Regions from separate parts of the Pseudonocardia sp. ICBG162 genome, predicted to be linked through region 2. Evidence: riboswitches for the same ligand, from Rfam matches in the RefSeq annotation. Region 2 holds a riboswitch; each other region holds the start of a gene.
The links. Region 2 has a riboswitch for S-adenosylmethionine ahead of KPL60_RS16085 (GNAT family N-acetyltransferase). Riboswitches for the same ligand answer to the same signal wherever they lie in the genome.
Positions count from the first base shown of each region.

Region 1: it holds a riboswitch for S-adenosylmethionine, as region 2 does, so the genes downstream of both, thrC (threonine synthase) here and KPL60_RS16085 (GNAT family N-acetyltransferase) in region 2, are expected to answer to the same signal.
Region 3: it holds a riboswitch for S-adenosylmethionine, as region 2 does, so the genes downstream of both, KPL60_RS11465 (aminotransferase class V-fold PLP-dependent enzyme) here and KPL60_RS16085 (GNAT family N-acetyltransferase) in region 2, are expected to answer to the same signal.

Region 1 covers NZ_JAHLJD010000013.1:1,857,658-1,862,955, reverse strand. Annotated here, with positions in the region: gene KPL60_RS34630 (helix-hairpin-helix domain-containing protein) at 1-41, shown strand, start outside; partial or broken gene KPL60_RS11705 (ComEC/Rec2 family competence protein) at 479-2,248, shown strand; gene thrC (threonine synthase) at 2,489-3,757, opposite strand; SAM riboswitch class I at 3,764-3,917, opposite strand; gene holA (DNA polymerase III subunit delta) at 4,058-5,026, shown strand; gene rpsT (30S ribosomal protein S20) at 5,137-5,298, opposite strand, start outside.
Region 2 covers NZ_JAHLJD010000017.1:425,577-430,874, forward strand. Annotated here, with positions in the region: gene KPL60_RS34705 (rhodanese-like domain-containing protein) at 1-1,163, opposite strand, end outside; gene KPL60_RS16075 (alpha/beta hydrolase) at 1,160-1,924, opposite strand; gene KPL60_RS33810 (hypothetical protein) at 2,032-2,163, opposite strand; gene KPL60_RS16080 (LysR substrate-binding domain-containing protein) at 2,260-3,135, shown strand; gene KPL60_RS16085 (GNAT family N-acetyltransferase) at 3,147-3,620, opposite strand; SAM riboswitch class I at 3,831-3,938, opposite strand; gene KPL60_RS16090 (ABC transporter ATP-binding protein) at 4,081-4,902, opposite strand; gene KPL60_RS16095 (ABC transporter substrate-binding protein) at 4,883-5,298, opposite strand, start outside.
Region 3 covers NZ_JAHLJD010000013.1:1,816,539-1,821,836, reverse strand. Annotated here, with positions in the region: gene recO (DNA repair protein RecO) at 1-47, shown strand, start outside; gene KPL60_RS11490 (hypothetical protein) at 271-633, shown strand; gene KPL60_RS11485 (isoprenyl transferase) at 668-1,495, shown strand; gene KPL60_RS11480 (hypothetical protein) at 1,492-1,908, shown strand; gene KPL60_RS11475 (DUF2795 domain-containing protein) at 1,946-2,146, opposite strand; gene KPL60_RS11470 (hypothetical protein) at 2,227-2,862, opposite strand; SAM riboswitch class IV at 2,937-3,051, shown strand; gene KPL60_RS11465 (aminotransferase class V-fold PLP-dependent enzyme) at 3,095-4,462, shown strand; gene KPL60_RS11460 (Fur family transcriptional regulator) at 4,473-4,925, opposite strand; gene KPL60_RS11455 (helix-turn-helix transcriptional regulator) at 4,922-5,298, opposite strand, start outside.

The sequences.
Region 1 (5,298 bases), on a different contig from region 2:
AGCGCCGCTTCGCCCAGCTCCAGGAACTGGTGCGGGTGTGACCCGCGCCGGAGCCCGCCGGGCGGACCCGGTCCACGGGGAGCACGAGGAACAGGCCGAGCGTCCCGCCCCACCCGACCTGCGTCTCGTCCCCGCCGCGCTCGCCACGTGGGCCGCCGTCCTCGCCGGGCTGCTCGGCGGCACCGCGGGTGGGATCACCGCCGCCGTCCTCGCGGCGCTCGCCCTGCCGGTCGCGCTGCTCCGCGCCCGGGCCAGCGCCCGCGCCGCGGCACCGTCCTCGATCGTGCTCGCCGCGGCCGGGTGCGCACTCGTCGCGGCCGTCCTGGTCACCGTCCACGCGGCCGCGCTGGCGTCGCACCCGCTGCGGGCACCCGCCGACCGCGGCGCCGCCGCCGAGGTCCGCGTCCGGCTCACCGACGACCCCCGACTCCTGCGCAGCACCACCGGCGGCGGCGACGAGTCCGGCGCCGCCCGGGCGATGGCGCTGGTACCCACCGAGCTCGTCACGGCCACCGTCGGCGGGGACCGGGCGACCACCGGCGGGAAGCTCCTGCTCCTGGCCCCGGCGGCGAGCTGGACCGGGCTGCTCCCCGGCCAGGAGGTCTCCGCCGCCGGGCTGCTCATGCCCGCACAGCGCCCCGACCTCACGGTCGCCGTGCTGAAGGTCCGGGGTGCGCCGCAGGACGTGACCGCGCCGCCCTGGTGGCAGACCGGTGCCGGGGCGCTGCGCGACGGCCTGCGCGACGCGGCGGTCTCCGCGCTGCCCGAGGCACCCGCGGGACTGCTGCCCGGGCTCGCGATCGGGGACACCCGCGCCCAGCTCGCCGAGACCGAGCAGGACTTCCGCACCGCCGGGCTCGCGCACCTCACCGCCGTCTCCGGGGCCAACGTCGCGATCATCACCGGGGCGGTGCTGCTCCTCCTGCGCCTGTTCCGGACCGACCCGCGGATCGCGGCCGCGGCGGCGATGCTCGCCCTGGTCGGGTTCGTCGTGCTGGCCCGGCCGTCACCGTCGGTACTGCGGGCGGCGGTCATGGGCGGGGTGGTGCTGATCGCGTTCGCGGCCGGCCGGGCCCGATCGGCGGTGCCCGCGCTGGCGGTGGCCGTGCTCGGCCTGCTGCTGGCCGCCCCCGCCCTGGCCGTCGACGCCGGGTTCGTGCTCTCCGTCGTCGCCACCGGCGCACTGGTGCTGCTCGGTCCGGGCTGGACGGCGGCGCTGCGACGGCGCGGGCTGCCGTCCGGACCGGCCGAGGCATTGGTCGTCCCGGTCGCCGCGGCCCTGGCCACCGCGCCGGTGATCGCCGGGCTCAACGGGGGAGTCGGGCTGGTCACCGTGGTGGCGAACCTGCTCGCCGCGCCCGCCGTCGCCCCCGCGACGGTGCTGGGCGTGCTCGGCGCGGTGCTGTCCGCGGTGAGCCCGGCCGCCGCGTGGTGCTGCGCCTGGCTGGCGGGACCGTTCGTGTGGTGGCTGGTGGTGGTCGGGGACCGGGCCGCCGCGGTGCCCGGTGCCACCGTGCCGTGGCCCGCGGGGGCGGGCGGCGCGCTGCTGCTCACCGGGGTGCTGGTCGTGCTGCTGGCGATGGGCCGGGTGCCCCGGCTGCGGGCGCTGTTGCTGGCCCTGCTGGTCGGGCTGCTCGTCGTCCTCGTCCCGACCCGGTTCGCACCGCCCGGCTGGCCGCCCGCCGGATGGCGGATGGTGGCCTGCGACGTCGGTCAGGGCGACGCGCTCGTCCTCGCCACCGGTACCCCCGGGCACGCCGTCCTGGTCGACACCGGGCCGACCGACGACGCCGTCGACACCTGCCTGGACCGGCTCGGCGTCCGGGTCCTGGAGCTCGTGGTGATCACCCACTTCCACGCCGACCACGACGGCGGCCTCGCCGGCGCGCTGCGTGGCCGCGCCGCGGGCGGCATCGCCGTCGGGCCGGTACGGGAACCGGCGTCCGGGCTGCGCGACATCACCCGGCGCGCCGAGGAGGCCGGTGCCCCGGTGGTGGGGCTCGCGCGCGGGATGGAGCTGGGCTGGCCGGAGCTGCGCCTGCAGGTCCTCGGCCCGGTCCACCCGCCCCTGACGGTCGACGGCAGCGACGGGACGGCGGTCAACGACATCTCGCTGCTGCTGCGCGCGACCACCCCGGCCGCGACGATCCTGCTGACCGGCGACGCCGAGCTGGTCGCCCAGGACGACCTGATCGACTCCGGTGCCGACCTGCGGGCGGACGTGCTGAAGATGCCCCACCACGGGTCCCGCAAGGTGGTCCCGCGGCTGATCACGGCCGTCGCGCCGCGGGCGGCGGTGATCAGCGTCGGCAACGGCAACAGCTACCGGCACCCCAACCCGGAGCTGGTGGACCGGCTGGCCGGGTCGGGGATCGTCGTCGCCCGCACCGACCGGTCCGGTGACCTGGCCCTGACCGGCGACGACCCGGCCGGGCTGACGGTGGTCGCGCGGGGCGACCCCCGTCCGGCGCCCGGCCGGCGGGGCCGGTCAGCCCAGGTTCGCCAGCGCCTCGCGGACCGCGGCGGACGTCGACGGCACGGTCGCCGTCGGGCCGACCTCGCCGGAGACGGCGTCGAGGGTCTTGAGGCCGTCGCCGGTGATCATGAGGACGGTCTCGGCGTCGGGGTCGAGCGCCCCGGCCTCGAGCAGCTTCTTGGTGGTCGCGATGGTGACCCCGCCCGCGGTCTCGGCGAACACACCCTCGGTGCGGGCCAGGAGCCGGATGCCGGCGACGACCTCCTCGTCGGAGACGTGGCCGACCGAGCCGCCGGTGCGGCGCACCGAGTCGAGGACGTACGGGCCGTCGGCCGGGTTCCCGATCGCCAGCGAGCGCGCGATGGTGTCCGGCTTCTGCGGCTGGATCACGTCGTGGCCGGCCTCGAAGGCCCGCGCGACCGGCGAGCAGCCGGTGGCCTGGGCACCGAACACGGTGTACGGGGTGGGCTCGACCAGACCCAGGGTGCCGAGCTCGGTGAACCCCTTGTCGATCTTGGTGAGCTGGGAGCCGGACGCGACCGGGACGACGACCTGCTGCGGGAGCCGCCAGCCGAGCTGCTCGGCGACCTCGTAGCCCAGGGTCTTCGAGCCCTCGGCGTAGTACGGCCGGACGTTGACGTTCACGAACGCCCAGTCCTCGTGCTCGGCGGCCAGCTCGGTGGCGAGCCGGTTGACGTCGTCGTAGTTGCCGTCGACGGCGAGCAGGGTGCCGCCGTAGACGGCGGTGGTGACGATCTTCGCCTGCTCCAGCGAGGACGGGATCAGCACGACCGAGTCCCAGCCGGCGCGGGCGGCCGCGGCGGCGACGGCGTTGGCCAGGTTGCCCGTCGAGGGGCAGCACAGCACCGAGAAGCCGAGCTCACGGGCGGCGGCGAGCGCGACGGCGACGACGCGGTCCTTGAACGAGTGCGTCGGGTTGCCCGTGTCGTCCTTGATCCAGATCTTGCGGACGCCGAGCGCGCGGGCCAGGTTGTCGGCCTCGATCAGCCGGGTCAGGCCGGGCTCGGTGTTCGCGTGCTGCTCGACGGTCGACGGGACCGGCAGCAGGTCCTTGTAGCGCCAGATCGACTTCGGCCCGGCCTCGATGGAGGCGCGGGTGACCTTCGGGAACTCGTAGGCGACCTCGAGGGGGCCGAAACAGCGCGGACACGCGAACTCCGCGGCGAGCGGGATCTCGTGGCGGCACTCGCGGCACGCGAGAGCGCGCGCGGAACCGAGGTCGTAGGCGGAGGTGGTTTCGGGCGCAGCAGTGAGAGTCACGAGATCTCCTCATCTGTCCCGCCGGACGTGGCGGGCCGGAATTGGCACCGTGTTCGTCGACGTCCTCACCACGCGGGATGCGCAGGTCTGGGCGGATCGTCGTGCGACGCCGGTTGCCGGGGCTTCAACGGGCCGTTCCCTCTGCCCCTCTGGATGAGCCATATGCGGTTGTGGTGCTCCGGACGCCGGGCGCCGGAATCGACGACGACCGTACGCGAGCGGGGCACCCCACCGCCAGACGACGTCCTCCGGTCGGGACGCGGCTCACCCGTTGTCGGGGGTGTGGGCCACCATGGGGGTGTGAGCAGCACGAGCGAACCGGGCCCGCTGCAGCTGGTCGTCGGGGACGAGGAGTTCCTGGCCGAGCGGGCGGTGTCCGACCTGGTCCGGCGCGCCCGGCAGCGCGATCCGGAGACCGAGCTGCGCCGCTTCCGCACCTCCGAGGTGGCACCCGGCGAGCTCGCCGGGCACCTCAGCCCCTCGCTCTTCGCGGAGGGCAGGGTGATCGTGCTCACCCACGGTCAGGACGCGAACAAGGACATGACCGCCGCCATCGCCGACTACGTGAAGGACCCGGCCGACGGGATCGTGCTCGTGGTCCAGCACGCCGGGGGAGCGAAGGGCAAGGCGGTCCTGGACCTGATGCGCAAGGCCGGGGCCCACACGGTCACCTGCAACCGCATCACCCGCGCCGACGAGCGGTCGGACTTCGTGCGCGACGAGGTCCGCCGCCACGGCGGCACGATCACGCCCGGGGCGCTCGCGGTCCTGGTCGAGGCGGTCGGGTCGGACCTGCGGGAGCTGGCGGCCGCGGCCGGGCAGCTCGTCGCGGACACCGGTGGCTCCGTGGACGAGGCCGGGGTGCGGCGCTACCACCGCGGCCGGGCGGAGTCCTCGGGCTTCGCGGTGGCCGACGCGGCGGTCGCGGGGGACCGGCGGGCGGCGATGGAGGCGCTGCGGTGGGCGCTGGTGCTCGGTGTCCCGCACGTGCTGATCGCCGACGCGCTCGCGGACTCGGTGCGCACCCTGGCCAAGGTCGGCTCGGCCGGGCGGGGCGACCCGAACCGGATGGCCGGGGAGCTGGGCATGCCGCCCTGGAAGATCCGCAAGGCGCAGCAGACGGTCCGGCAGTGGCGCCCGGAGCAGCTCGCCGTCGCCATCGCGGCGACGGCGCGGGTGAACGCCGACGTCAAGGGTGTCGCCGCGGACGCCGGGTACGCGTTGGAGCGGGCCGTACTGGCCGTCGTCTCCGCGCGCACCCCGCGCTGACCCGGCCGGACTACGGAGCGCACCGACGGCGCGACCCCGGGCGGGCCCGGAATCACGACGACGGCGCCGCCCGGGTGGGGCGGCGCCGTCGTCGGAAGAACCGGGGTGGCTCAGGCCTGGACGTCGTTGAGACGCTTGGCCAGGGCCGACTTGCGGTTCGCCGCCTGGTTCCGGTGGATGACGCCCTTGCCGGCCGCCTTGTCGAGGGCCTTGGCCGCCTTGCGCTGCAGCTCCACGACGTTGTCGGCGCCGGAGTCGGCGGCCTCGCGGAA
Region 2 (5,298 bases):
TCGTCGGAGTGGGCGGCGAGCTCGGTGTCGAGCGGCACGTGGACCGCGCCGGGCAGGTGTCCCGCACGATGGTGCTCGCGCCCGTGCGGGTCGCCGAGCGCCCAGCGGACGTCCAGCAGCACCGGCGGGGTGTCCCCCGCCAGCTCGGCGGCCAGCGAGCGGGCGTCGACCAGCACCGACACCGCGGGCAGGGTCGCTGTCAGGTCGGCGTCGTCGAGGTCGTGCACCCCGGACCCGTCGGCGACGGCGCGGCGCAGCCGGTCCGCGACCGCCGCGTTGCGCGGCGCCGTGGTCCCGTGCAACCCGGCGAGCAGCACGATCTCACCGTTGAGGAAGTCGGTCTCCGGGCTCGCCCCGCGGCGCAGGCTCTGCCAGGTGGACCGCCCGCCACCGGCGGCGACACCGGGGACGGGGTGCACGGCCGGCGAGCCCAGATCCAGGGTGGACTCGACCCGCGGGTCGGCCGGGTCGACCCCGGCCGCCCGGTACACCTCGTGGGCCTCGGCGCGCAGCGCGGCCGCGGCCCGCTCGCGCAGCGGCGACGGCGGGTACAGCGCGTCGAGGGCGTTGCCCAGCACCACCGGGAGCTTGCCCGCCTTCCAGCGGGGCACGTCGTCGACGACCTGGGTGGGGTGGCGGGCCGCGGTCAGGTCGGCGGCGATCTCCCCGGCGCGCGCGTCGCGGCCCGCGGGGAACCGACCGAGCCACACCAGCCCGGCCGCGGGTGCCCCGGGCGACACGACCTCGCCGGGGGTGACGTAGGTGGTCGGCGACCACACGACGGCGCCGTAGACGGTCGCGAAGCGGCGCAGCGCCGCCCGTTCGGTGTCCAGGCCGTTCTGCAGTACGACGACCGGCAGCGCCGCCGCGGCGGTGCGACCGGCCACCGGGCGCGCGGCCCAGGTGGCCAGAGCCGCGTCGGCATCCTGGGCCTTCGTCGCCAGCAGCAGCACGTCCTCGGGGCGCAGCGCCACCTCGTCCTGCGCGGCGGCAGGCACCGCGACCCGCTGCTCCCCCTCCGGACGCAGGTAGCGCAGGCCACCGCGGAGCGCGTCGAGGTGCGCACCGCGGGCGACGAGCACGACCTCCCGCCCGGCGAGGTGCAACTCGGCGGCGAGCGTGGCGCCGACCGCGCCGGCTCCGACGACGACGTAGCGGGTCACCGCGGCACCGCCGGGACCTCGACGCGGGCCAGCCGCGACCCGGCGCGCAGCCGCTCCAGGAACAGCACCGCGGTGGCGGCGGCGGTGCGGTGGGTGGCGTCGTTGAGGGCGTCGTGCGCCCCGCCGGCGACGCCGACCAGCTCCCCGGCCGGGAGGGCCGCGTAGAAGTCGCGGACCGTGGCGAGCGGGCTGACCGCGTCGTCGGCGCCGTGCAGGCCGAGCACCGGCACCCCGATCGCGGAGGGACGGGCCCGCTCGACCCAGCCGACGGGCAGCGGGCCGGTCAGTGTGCCGCGACGGACGGTGTCGTCGGCATCGAGGCGGCCGCGGTGGGTCGGGCAGGACGTGCGCAGTGCGAGCTCCTCGGCCCAGTCCGGTGCGCCGGGCGCGGCGCGCAGGGGGAGCCCGGCCAGCACCAGTCCGTCGATGCCCGCGCCGCCGTCGGCGACCAGCCCGGCCGCGAACAGCGCACCGGTGTCGGAGCCCACCAGCACTCGCGGTGGCGGCCCGGCCTCGCCCGGCTCCTCGGACGGGGTGCGGTCGAGTAGCGAACGGATCTGCCCGGCGGCGCGGGCGGCGTCGACGGTGGGGTCGCTGACGGCCCACACGCGGTAGCCGTCGGCGGCGATCCGCCTGCCGAACCGCTCGTAGACCGCGGCGTGCTCGCCGCGGCCCGGGACGACGACGACGGTGCCGCGCGGGCGGATGCCCTCGGGCTCGGTCCAGGAGGCGAGGACCGGGGTCGTGCCGACTGCAGTCATGGGGAACTCATCTCTTTCTCGGGGGACGCCGGGATGCGCCGCTCGGCGCGGGAACCGGCGGAGGGCGGACGGAGCCGCACGGGTACGGGCCGCGGTGGACCCGTGGTTCAGCGGGCCGGACAGGCCGCGGAGCAGACCGTGCCGTGGTCGACGACCCGGCGACGCGTGAGCCCGGCCGCCCGGCGCGCGACGGCGGCCGGCACGTGCCGGCCGGGGGTCACGGGGCGCGGGCGGGTCATGCCCACCATCAGAGACGGTCGCGGGCGCCCGGTCCAACGACGAAAGCGCATCACAACCGATCGCGATCCGCGATCGTTCTCGGTAGCCTCGGGCCCGTGCCCGCCGTCCTCGACATCACCGCGCTGCGGAGCATCGTCGCCGTCGCCGACCAGGGCGGGTTCCACCGCGCGGCGCAGGCCCTGATGCTGTCGCAGTCCGCGGTCAGCCAGCACGTGCGGCGCCTGGAGAAGGCCGTCGGCCGCCCGCTGGTCCGCAAGGACGGCCGGGTCAGCCGGTTCACCGCGGAGGGCGAGGCGCTGCTCGGCGAGGCCCGCCGGATCCTGGCCGCCCACGACGACGCGCTGCGCCGCCTCGGTGTCGGCGACACCCGTGAGTCGCTGGTGCTTGGCTCCACCGAGCACGCCGCGGACGAGCTGCTGCCCCGTGTCATGGAGCGGCTGCAGGACGTGTTCCCGGGGACCGCGGTGCGTTTCCGGCTGGACCGCTCCAGCCGGCTCAACGACGCCGTGGACCGCGGGACGCTGGACCTCGCGATGTACATCGGCGACGTGGTCGACGGGCCCGGTGTCGCCGCCGGGGCGATCCCGCTGACCTGGTACGCGGCGCCGGGCTGGCGGCGCCCCGCGGACGGCCCCGTCCCACTGGTCGTGATCGACTCGCCGTGCACCATCCGTCGCCGCGCCCTGCAGACGCTGTCGGCCGCCGGGATGGCCGCGACCGTCGTCGGGGAGGCCGCCTACCTGGCCGGCGTGCTCAACGCGGTGCGCGGCGGGCTCGGCGTCGCGCTCGTCGCCGGGCTCGGCGACGCACCCGAGGGGCTCGAGCCGTGCGCGGATCTGCCGGGAGCCCCGTCCGAGCCGCTGCACCTGCGGGCCCGGGCGGGCGCCGACCCCCGCCTGGTCGAGACCGCCGCGGCCGCGCTGGCCGCGGTGCTCTCGCCGGCCGGGGACCATCCGCCCCCGGCCGGCTGAGGACCGGTCGGTCACGCGAACCGGCCGTGCAGGTACTTCTCGAACGGGCGGCGCCGGACCCGGCCCGCGGGCAGCGCGCGGTCGTAGAGCGCCGTGTACCCGGCGGCCAGGCACAGGTCACCGACCTCGGGCCGGCGCGGCCCGGCCGTCAGGTAGACGCGGCGGTAGCCGCGGGCGGCGACGGCGTCCTCCAGCTCGACCAGCACCCGGCGGCCCAGGCCGCGGCGCCGGTGCGACGCGGCGGTCCAGATCCGGGTCAGCTCGGCGGTGTCGGAGTCCCGCCGGCGGAACGTGCCCCCGGCGACGGGGTCGCCGCCGTCGAGCAGCAGCACCACCGGCCCCGACGGGGCGGCGGGGGCCGCGCCGTCGCCGTCGGGGCGGGTGCCGGGCCCGGTGGGCAGCGGGCGGACGAGCGGGTCGGTGTGCTCGACCCACCGGACCTCCAGTGCGGAGGCGGTGGGCGGGACGAGATGCGGTGCGGTCACGGTCGGGACCTCTCGGGTGCGGGCGCTGCCCTCGGGCAGGCGGGGACCGGCCGTCCACGTCGGGGGGGCGGTCCGGTGCGGGGCACGGGTGGAGAGGTCAGCGACAGAGCGCGGCGCCGGTGCGGCACAGGTCGACGTGGCGGCGCCGGACCCAGCGCAGCCGGATCCGGGCCCGCTGCCCGGAGTCGGGCCGGGGCGTCGCGTGGCGGTGGGCCATCGGGGTCTCCCATCGGACCCGGCGGTAGCACCCTGCCCCGGTGACGGGGCGGGTTGCTGCGGCGTCGACGAGCCGGGACTCTCGACCGCTCTGGATGGACTGCGACAACTGGAACCGATGTACCGATCGGGTGTCAACCCCCACGGCCCCGGGCCGGGGGCCCGGGGCCGCGGACGGGCCGGGACGGGCCGTCCGCTCGTGGGGAGCGCGGGCGGACGGCCCGTCGACGACGTGCGGCCGGGATCAGGCGGCGGCCTCCTTCACCGCGGCCCCGACCCGGGCCCGCAGCTCGGCGAACTCCGGGGAGCCGCGCAGCGCCTCGGCGTCCACACCGGACCGCGGCAGGTCGATCCGCAGGTCCAGCGCGATCCGGCCGGGGCGGGCGGTGAGCACCACGACGCGGGAGCCGAGGAACACCGCCTCGTCGGCGGAGTGGGTGACGAACACGCTCGTCCGGCCGGTCTCGTGGCTGACCCGGCGCACGTCGTCCTGCAGGCGTTCGCGGGTGAGCGCGTCGAGCGCGCCGAACGGCTCGTCGAGCAGCAGCAGGTCCCGGTCGGCGGCGAGCGCCCGGGCGATGGCGACCCGCTGCTGCTGGCCCCCGGAGATCTCCCAGATCCGCCGGTCCGCGACGCCGGTGAGCCCGACCCGCTCCAGCAGCCCGTCGCGGGCGACGGCCCGGTCGGACGGCGCGACGCCGGCGTACTTCAGCGCGAGGTCGACGTTGCCGCCGACGGTGCGCCACGGGAACAGCCGCGGCTGCTGGAACACCACGCCCGCGCCGACGCCCGGCTCGGGCGCCCGCCCGGCGACGGCGAGGGTGCCGTCGGTGGGCCGCTCGAACCCGGCGACCAGCCGCAGCAGCGTCGACTTGCCACAGCCCGACGCCCCGACCAGCACCAGGAACTCGCCGGGCCGCACGGTCAGGTCGAGCGGGCCGAGTGCCTGCACCCGTTCCCGGCGGCCCGGGTAGGAGTGGCCGAGCCCGGCCGCCGCGATCGCGGGTGTCCCGGCGCCGGTCCGCGCACCGGTGTCGGTGTCGGTGTCAGCCTGCGGCGAGGACATTCGGGAGCCCCTTCGTGTAGGTCGCCTTCTGGAAGGTCGCGAGGTCCGGCGCGGCGGGGATCTGCTTCTGCCCGGCGAGGAACTGCGCGGCGCTCTGCAGGTTCTGGGCGAGGTTGCCCGGGGCGCCGTCGGTGCCCAGCCACTCGGCAGAGGTCAGCTGCTGCGGGGACAGGAACACGCCCTGCTTCAGCTGGGCCGCGGCCTCCTCGGGGGTGGCGCCGATCTCGGCGGCGACGGCCTGCGCCGCGGCCCGCGGGTCGGTGCGCACGGTCTCCAGGGCGCGGGCCTCCACCTTGCGCCAGGCATCGACGACCTCGGGGTGCTGCTGCGCGAACGGCGTCGACACCACGCCCAGGTCGAGGGTCGGCTTGCCCGCGGTGGCCAGCTCGCGGCTGG
Region 3 (5,298 bases), on a different contig from region 2:
CGCCGGACGGCGGAGCAGCGACACCCCCGGACGCTCTTCCCGGCTAGTCCGATCGGACTTTTGTCCCTGTGTGGGGTGCCGTGAGCGGCCCGTCCGCTTCGTCGAGCGGTTGACGTGCGGGCGCGCCGCCCGTCGCGGTGCCGCCGGTCGCGTCGCACGGGACTTCCGCCGACTCCACCGGGTGATCATCGCTTTCGACGGGCAACCGGTTCCGCCGTCTCGTTACGCTCCTGTGATCGAGGGGACCCCAGCCCCGTCGGAGAGGCAGTCGTGAACCGACCCCACACCCCGCCGCCGGACGACGACCACACCGGTCGCACCCACCGTCTCCCGGCCGCCACGCAGCGCATCCCGGTGCCGCCCACCCAGCAGTTCCCGGTCCGCACCGAGGCGATGCCGGAGTCCCCGCAGGACGGGCCGACCCGCGCGATGCGTCAGGTCCGGGCCCGCACCGAGGACGGCGCGTGGCCGGCCATCCCGATGCTGCCGGTGATCCGGCCCGACGAGTCCGAGCCGATGTCGGAGGCCGACCGGATCCGCGGGCACCGCGGGATGCGCCGGCTGCGCGAGACCATCGAGCGGCTGGAGGACCCGGCCGTGCCGGCCTGGCCGCAGCCCGACCACCGCGACTGAACCCGTCCGCCGTCCCCGACGTAAGGTCGGCGACGTGCCGTTCCAGCCTCCCGCACCGCACCCGTCCGGTGCCCGGCCCCCGGCGATCCCGCCGGAGCTGGTGCCGCGCCACGTCGCCCTCGTGATGGACGGCAACGGCCGCTGGGCCAACGCCCGCGGCCTGCCCCGCACGGAGGGCCACAAGCGGGGCGAGGCCTCGCTGATGGACGTCGCCCGCGGCTGCATCGACCTGGGCGTGCGCTGGCTGTCGGCGTACGCGTTCTCCACCGAGAACTGGCGGCGCAGCCCCGACGAGGTCCGGTTCCTGATGGGCTTCAACCGCGACGTGATCCGCCGCCGCGTCGACGAGATGGACGCGATGGGGGTCCGGGTCCGCTGGGCGGGCCGGCGCCCGCGGCTGTGGCGCTCGGTGATCAAGGAGCTGGAGATCGCCGAGGAGCGCACCCGCGGCAACGACGTGCTGAACCTGACCATGTGCGTCAACTACGGCGGCCGCGCCGAGATCGTCGACTCGGTGCGGCAGCTCGCCCGGCTCGCCGCGGAGGGCCGGATCAACCCCGACAAGATCGACGAGCGGATGCTGGCCCGGTACCTCGACGAGCCGGACATGCCCGACGTCGACCTGTTCGTGCGCTCCTCGGGGGAGCAGCGGACGTCGAACTTCCTGCTCTGGCAGAGCGCCTACGCCGAGATGGTCTTCCTGGACACGCTGTTCCCGGACTTCGACCGCCGCCACATCTGGCAGGCGATCGAGATCTACGCGCGCCGGGACCGGCGTTTCGGGGGAGCTTCCGAGCGTCGCGGAGCGGGCGCGAGCATCGACACGGCCGCCGCCGTCCCGAACGATGGAGTGACTCCGTGACCACCGATGTGATCTCCGGGATGCTCGCCACCGCCAAGGGTGCGCTGGAGCGGTTCCACGACGTCACCACCGACGACGACGGCGCGCTGACCTTCGCCCACGGCGGCGTGCTGTGCGTGGTGCAGGGCACCGAGCTGGAGGAGGGCCTGCCGGTCCTCAACCTGACCTGCGTCGTCGCGTGGGACCTGCCGGAGTCCGCGGACCCGGAGCACGACGTGCCGCGACGGGTCGGCCTCGGGGTGGGGGAGGGCCTGTTCGGCACGCCCCGGGTGGTGCGCGGCGAGCGCGGCTGGGACGTGACGCTGCGCTACGCCTTCCCCGCGGCCGGGCTGGGCGAGGGGCCGATGGGCACCCTGCTGATGCTGGTCGTGTCCTCGGCGTCGAGCATGCGCGCGGAGCTGGTCGGGAGCTGAGACCGCCCGGCCGGGGGCGCACCCCCGGCCGGACCCGTCACTCGCCGGTGTCGACGGCCGCGACGACGGCGTCGACCGAGGTGTAGTCCTCGGCCGGTGCCGAACGCAGGGCCTCGACCGTCGCGGCGTCGGCGCCGTTGCGCTCGGCGGTCCACGCCAGGTCGTCCTTGGAGGCGGGGAACTCGAGACCGTGCAGAGCGCTGCGGACGGCGTCGGCGGTCGTCGTACGGGATGTCATGGGGTCACCTCTCGTCGTGGACGTTCGGTGACCGGATAGCCGGTGTGCGGCCGTCCATGCACGGGACGGCCGCACGACGGTCAGCCCTCCCCGGCGGGGTCCGCCTCCCCGGCGTCGCTGAGGTGCACGATCGGCAGCGCCGCCAGCTGGCCCGCGGTCATCGCGTGCGCCACGCCCAGCACGTCGTTCTGGGCCTTGGTCATCCGCGCGTCCACCAGCCCGGACAGGCCGTAGGCGACCCGGCCGAGCAGCCGCACCGTGGTCTCGTCGACCTGGGGGCGCGGGGTGGAGACGACCGCGACACCGCGCGGGGCGCCGTCGTTGGACTGGGCGACGCCGATCTCGTAGGACTCACGCGGGTTGACGTGCCGCGACGCGTAGTGGTCGCGCAGCGTCGACATCATGTCGTGGAACCCGGTGACGTCACCCTCGAGCTCCAGGGTGGACAGGTCGTCCTTCGTGAGGGTCTTGGTGCGGCCGGAGAAGCAGCGCACGTAGCCGATCACCGCGCCGGTCCACAGTGCCTCGACCAGGGCCGGGTCGGCGGCCACCCGGACCGGGCCGGACTCCGGACCGCCGAGCGCGGTCACCAGGTGCTCGCAGCACTGCAGCACGTACTGCAGGTCGTCGAACACCGCCGCCAGCTGGGCAAGCTCGCCGGACTCCGGGACGTCGATCCGCCGTACCGTGCCCGGGGCGGGTTGCGTGTCGGTCATCTTTCAGACGCTATCCGGGGTGGCGACGGTCACGGTGTCTCCTTCTGAGACGGTCTGCTAGCTTCGGCGGCGAAGGTCACGAGTGCCAGCGCGAAGCCCCGGCTCGCTGGACGGCAACCCTCCTCCGCGGTGGGGTGCCCCGGGTGATGACCGGGCCGACGCGACACCCGCAGTCGGCAAGCGCGGATCCGTGCGCCACGCCGGGTCCCCGAGATCGGCCGGAGGCCCGATCATGACCCTCGCCCTGTCGCGTTCCGTCCAGCACGCGCTGCCCCGTGTCGTCGGCGCGGACCTCACCGTCCCGCTCGTCGACGGCGGGTGGGCCCGCTACTGCGACCTCGACTCCGCCGCGTCGGCGCCGGCGCTGGAGAGCGTCGCCGCGCACGTCGCGCAGGTGCTGCCCTACCACGGCAGCGTGCACCGCGGCGCCGGCTGGACCTCGAAGGTCTGCACCGCCCTGGTGGAGAACGCCCGCGCCGACGTCGCCCGGTTCGTCCGGGCCCGCGCCGACGACGTCGTGGTGTTCACCCGCAACACCACCGACGCGCTCGGCCTGCTCGCCCGCGCCGTGCCCGGCCCGGTGGTGACCCTCGACCTGGAGCACCACGCGACGCTGCTGGCCTGGCGGGGCGGTACCGGCGGCGCCGAGCACCGGGTCGTGCGGGCCGGTCGCAGCATCGCCGCGACCCTCGACGCGCTGCGGGCCGAGCTCGCCGCCCGTCCCGACGCCGCGCTGGTCGCGGTCACCGGTGCGTCCAACGTGACCGGCGAGCTCCTCCCGGTCGCCGAGATCGCCCGGATCGCGCACGCCGCAGGCGCCCGGCTGTGCGTCGACGCCGCGCAGCTCGCCCCGCACCGGCGCGTCGACCTGGCCGGGTGGGGCGCGGACTACGTCGCGCTGTCCGGGCACAAGCTCTACGCGCCCTACGGCGCCGGGGTCCTCGTCGGTCGCCGGGACTGGCTCGACGCCGCCGAGCCGCACGTCGCGGGCGGGGGAGCGGTCCGCTCGGTCGCCGTGGCCGGTGGGGAGACCGTCACCGAGTGGCTGCCCGCACCGCAGCGCCACGAGGGCGGCACCCCGAACGTGCTCGGCGCCGCTGCGCTGGGCGCGGCCTGCCGCACCCTCGAGGACCTGATCGACGACGCCGTGCCCGCCCACGAGCGCGAGCTCGCCGCCCGGCTGCGCGCGGGCCTGGCGACCGTCCCCGGCCTGCGGGTCCTGTCCTGCTTCGACGACGGGCCCGACGCCGACCGCACCGCGACCGTCTCGTTCACCCTCGGCGAGCTGCCCGCGGGCCTCGTCGCGGCGGCGCTGTCCGCCGAGTACGGCATCGGCGTCCGCGACGGGCGGTTCTGCGCGCACCCGCTGCTGGAGCGGCTCACCGGCGGCGGCGACGCGGTGCGCGCCTCGCTGGGCCTGCGCACCGGCCCCTCCGACGTCGACCGGCTGGTCGACGCGCTGACCGACCTGGCGCGGCGCGGTCCGGCCTGGACCTACGCCCTCGTCGACGGCCGGTGGGCGCCCACCCCGGACCCGCGCCCGGCCGACCCGTTCGCCCGGGACCGGGAGCTGCCCGCCGTCCCCGGCTGCGGGGACTGAGCCCGGGGCGTCAGCCCGCCGAGCAGCGGCCGCAGAGGCCGAAGATCTCCAGGGTGTGCGACACCTCGGTGAAGCCGTGCTTCTGCGCGACCGACTCGGTCCAGGACTCCACCGCGGGGCCCTCGATCTCGACGGCGGCGCCGCACCGGCGGCACACCAGGTGATGGTGGTGGTGCTCGGTCTCGCAGCGCCGGTAGACCGCCTCGCCGGACGCGACCCGCAGCACGTCGACCTCGCCGCCGTCGGCGAGGGTCTGCAGGGTCCGGTAGACCGTGGTCAGGCCGATGCCCTCACCGGCGCGCCGCAGCTCCTCGTGGATCTCCTGGGCGGACCGGAAGTCCTCCAGGCGGTCGAGCAGCGCGGTGACGGCGGCCCGCTGCCGGGTGGCGCGGATGCCGCGCGGCCCGGCGGTGGACCGCTGTGTGATCGTCGCCGCGGTCGTCCGGTCGGTCGTCTCCGTCACGTGTCCTCCTCGACGTGGGCGACGGCGTCCACCACGATGTGCGCCAGGTGGTCGTCCACCAGCGAGTACAGCACCTCACGGCCCTTCCGCTCGCCCTCGACCACCCCGGCGGCCTTGAGGACCCGCAGGTGCTGGCTGATCAGGGGCTGGGTGACCCCGAGCGCGTCCACCAGGTCGTGGACGCACCGGGAGTGTTCCAGCAGCTGCAGGACGATGGCGATCCGGACCGGTGCGGCGAGTGCCCGCAGCAGGTCGCCCGCGGCGGCGAGGGTGCGCGGGTCGCGGGTCGGGCCGGGCTCGGGCGCGGGGTGGTGGTCGTCGTCCGCACCCGGGCCGGCTCCCGGTGCGTGCGTGGTCTGGGCTGCGGCAGACA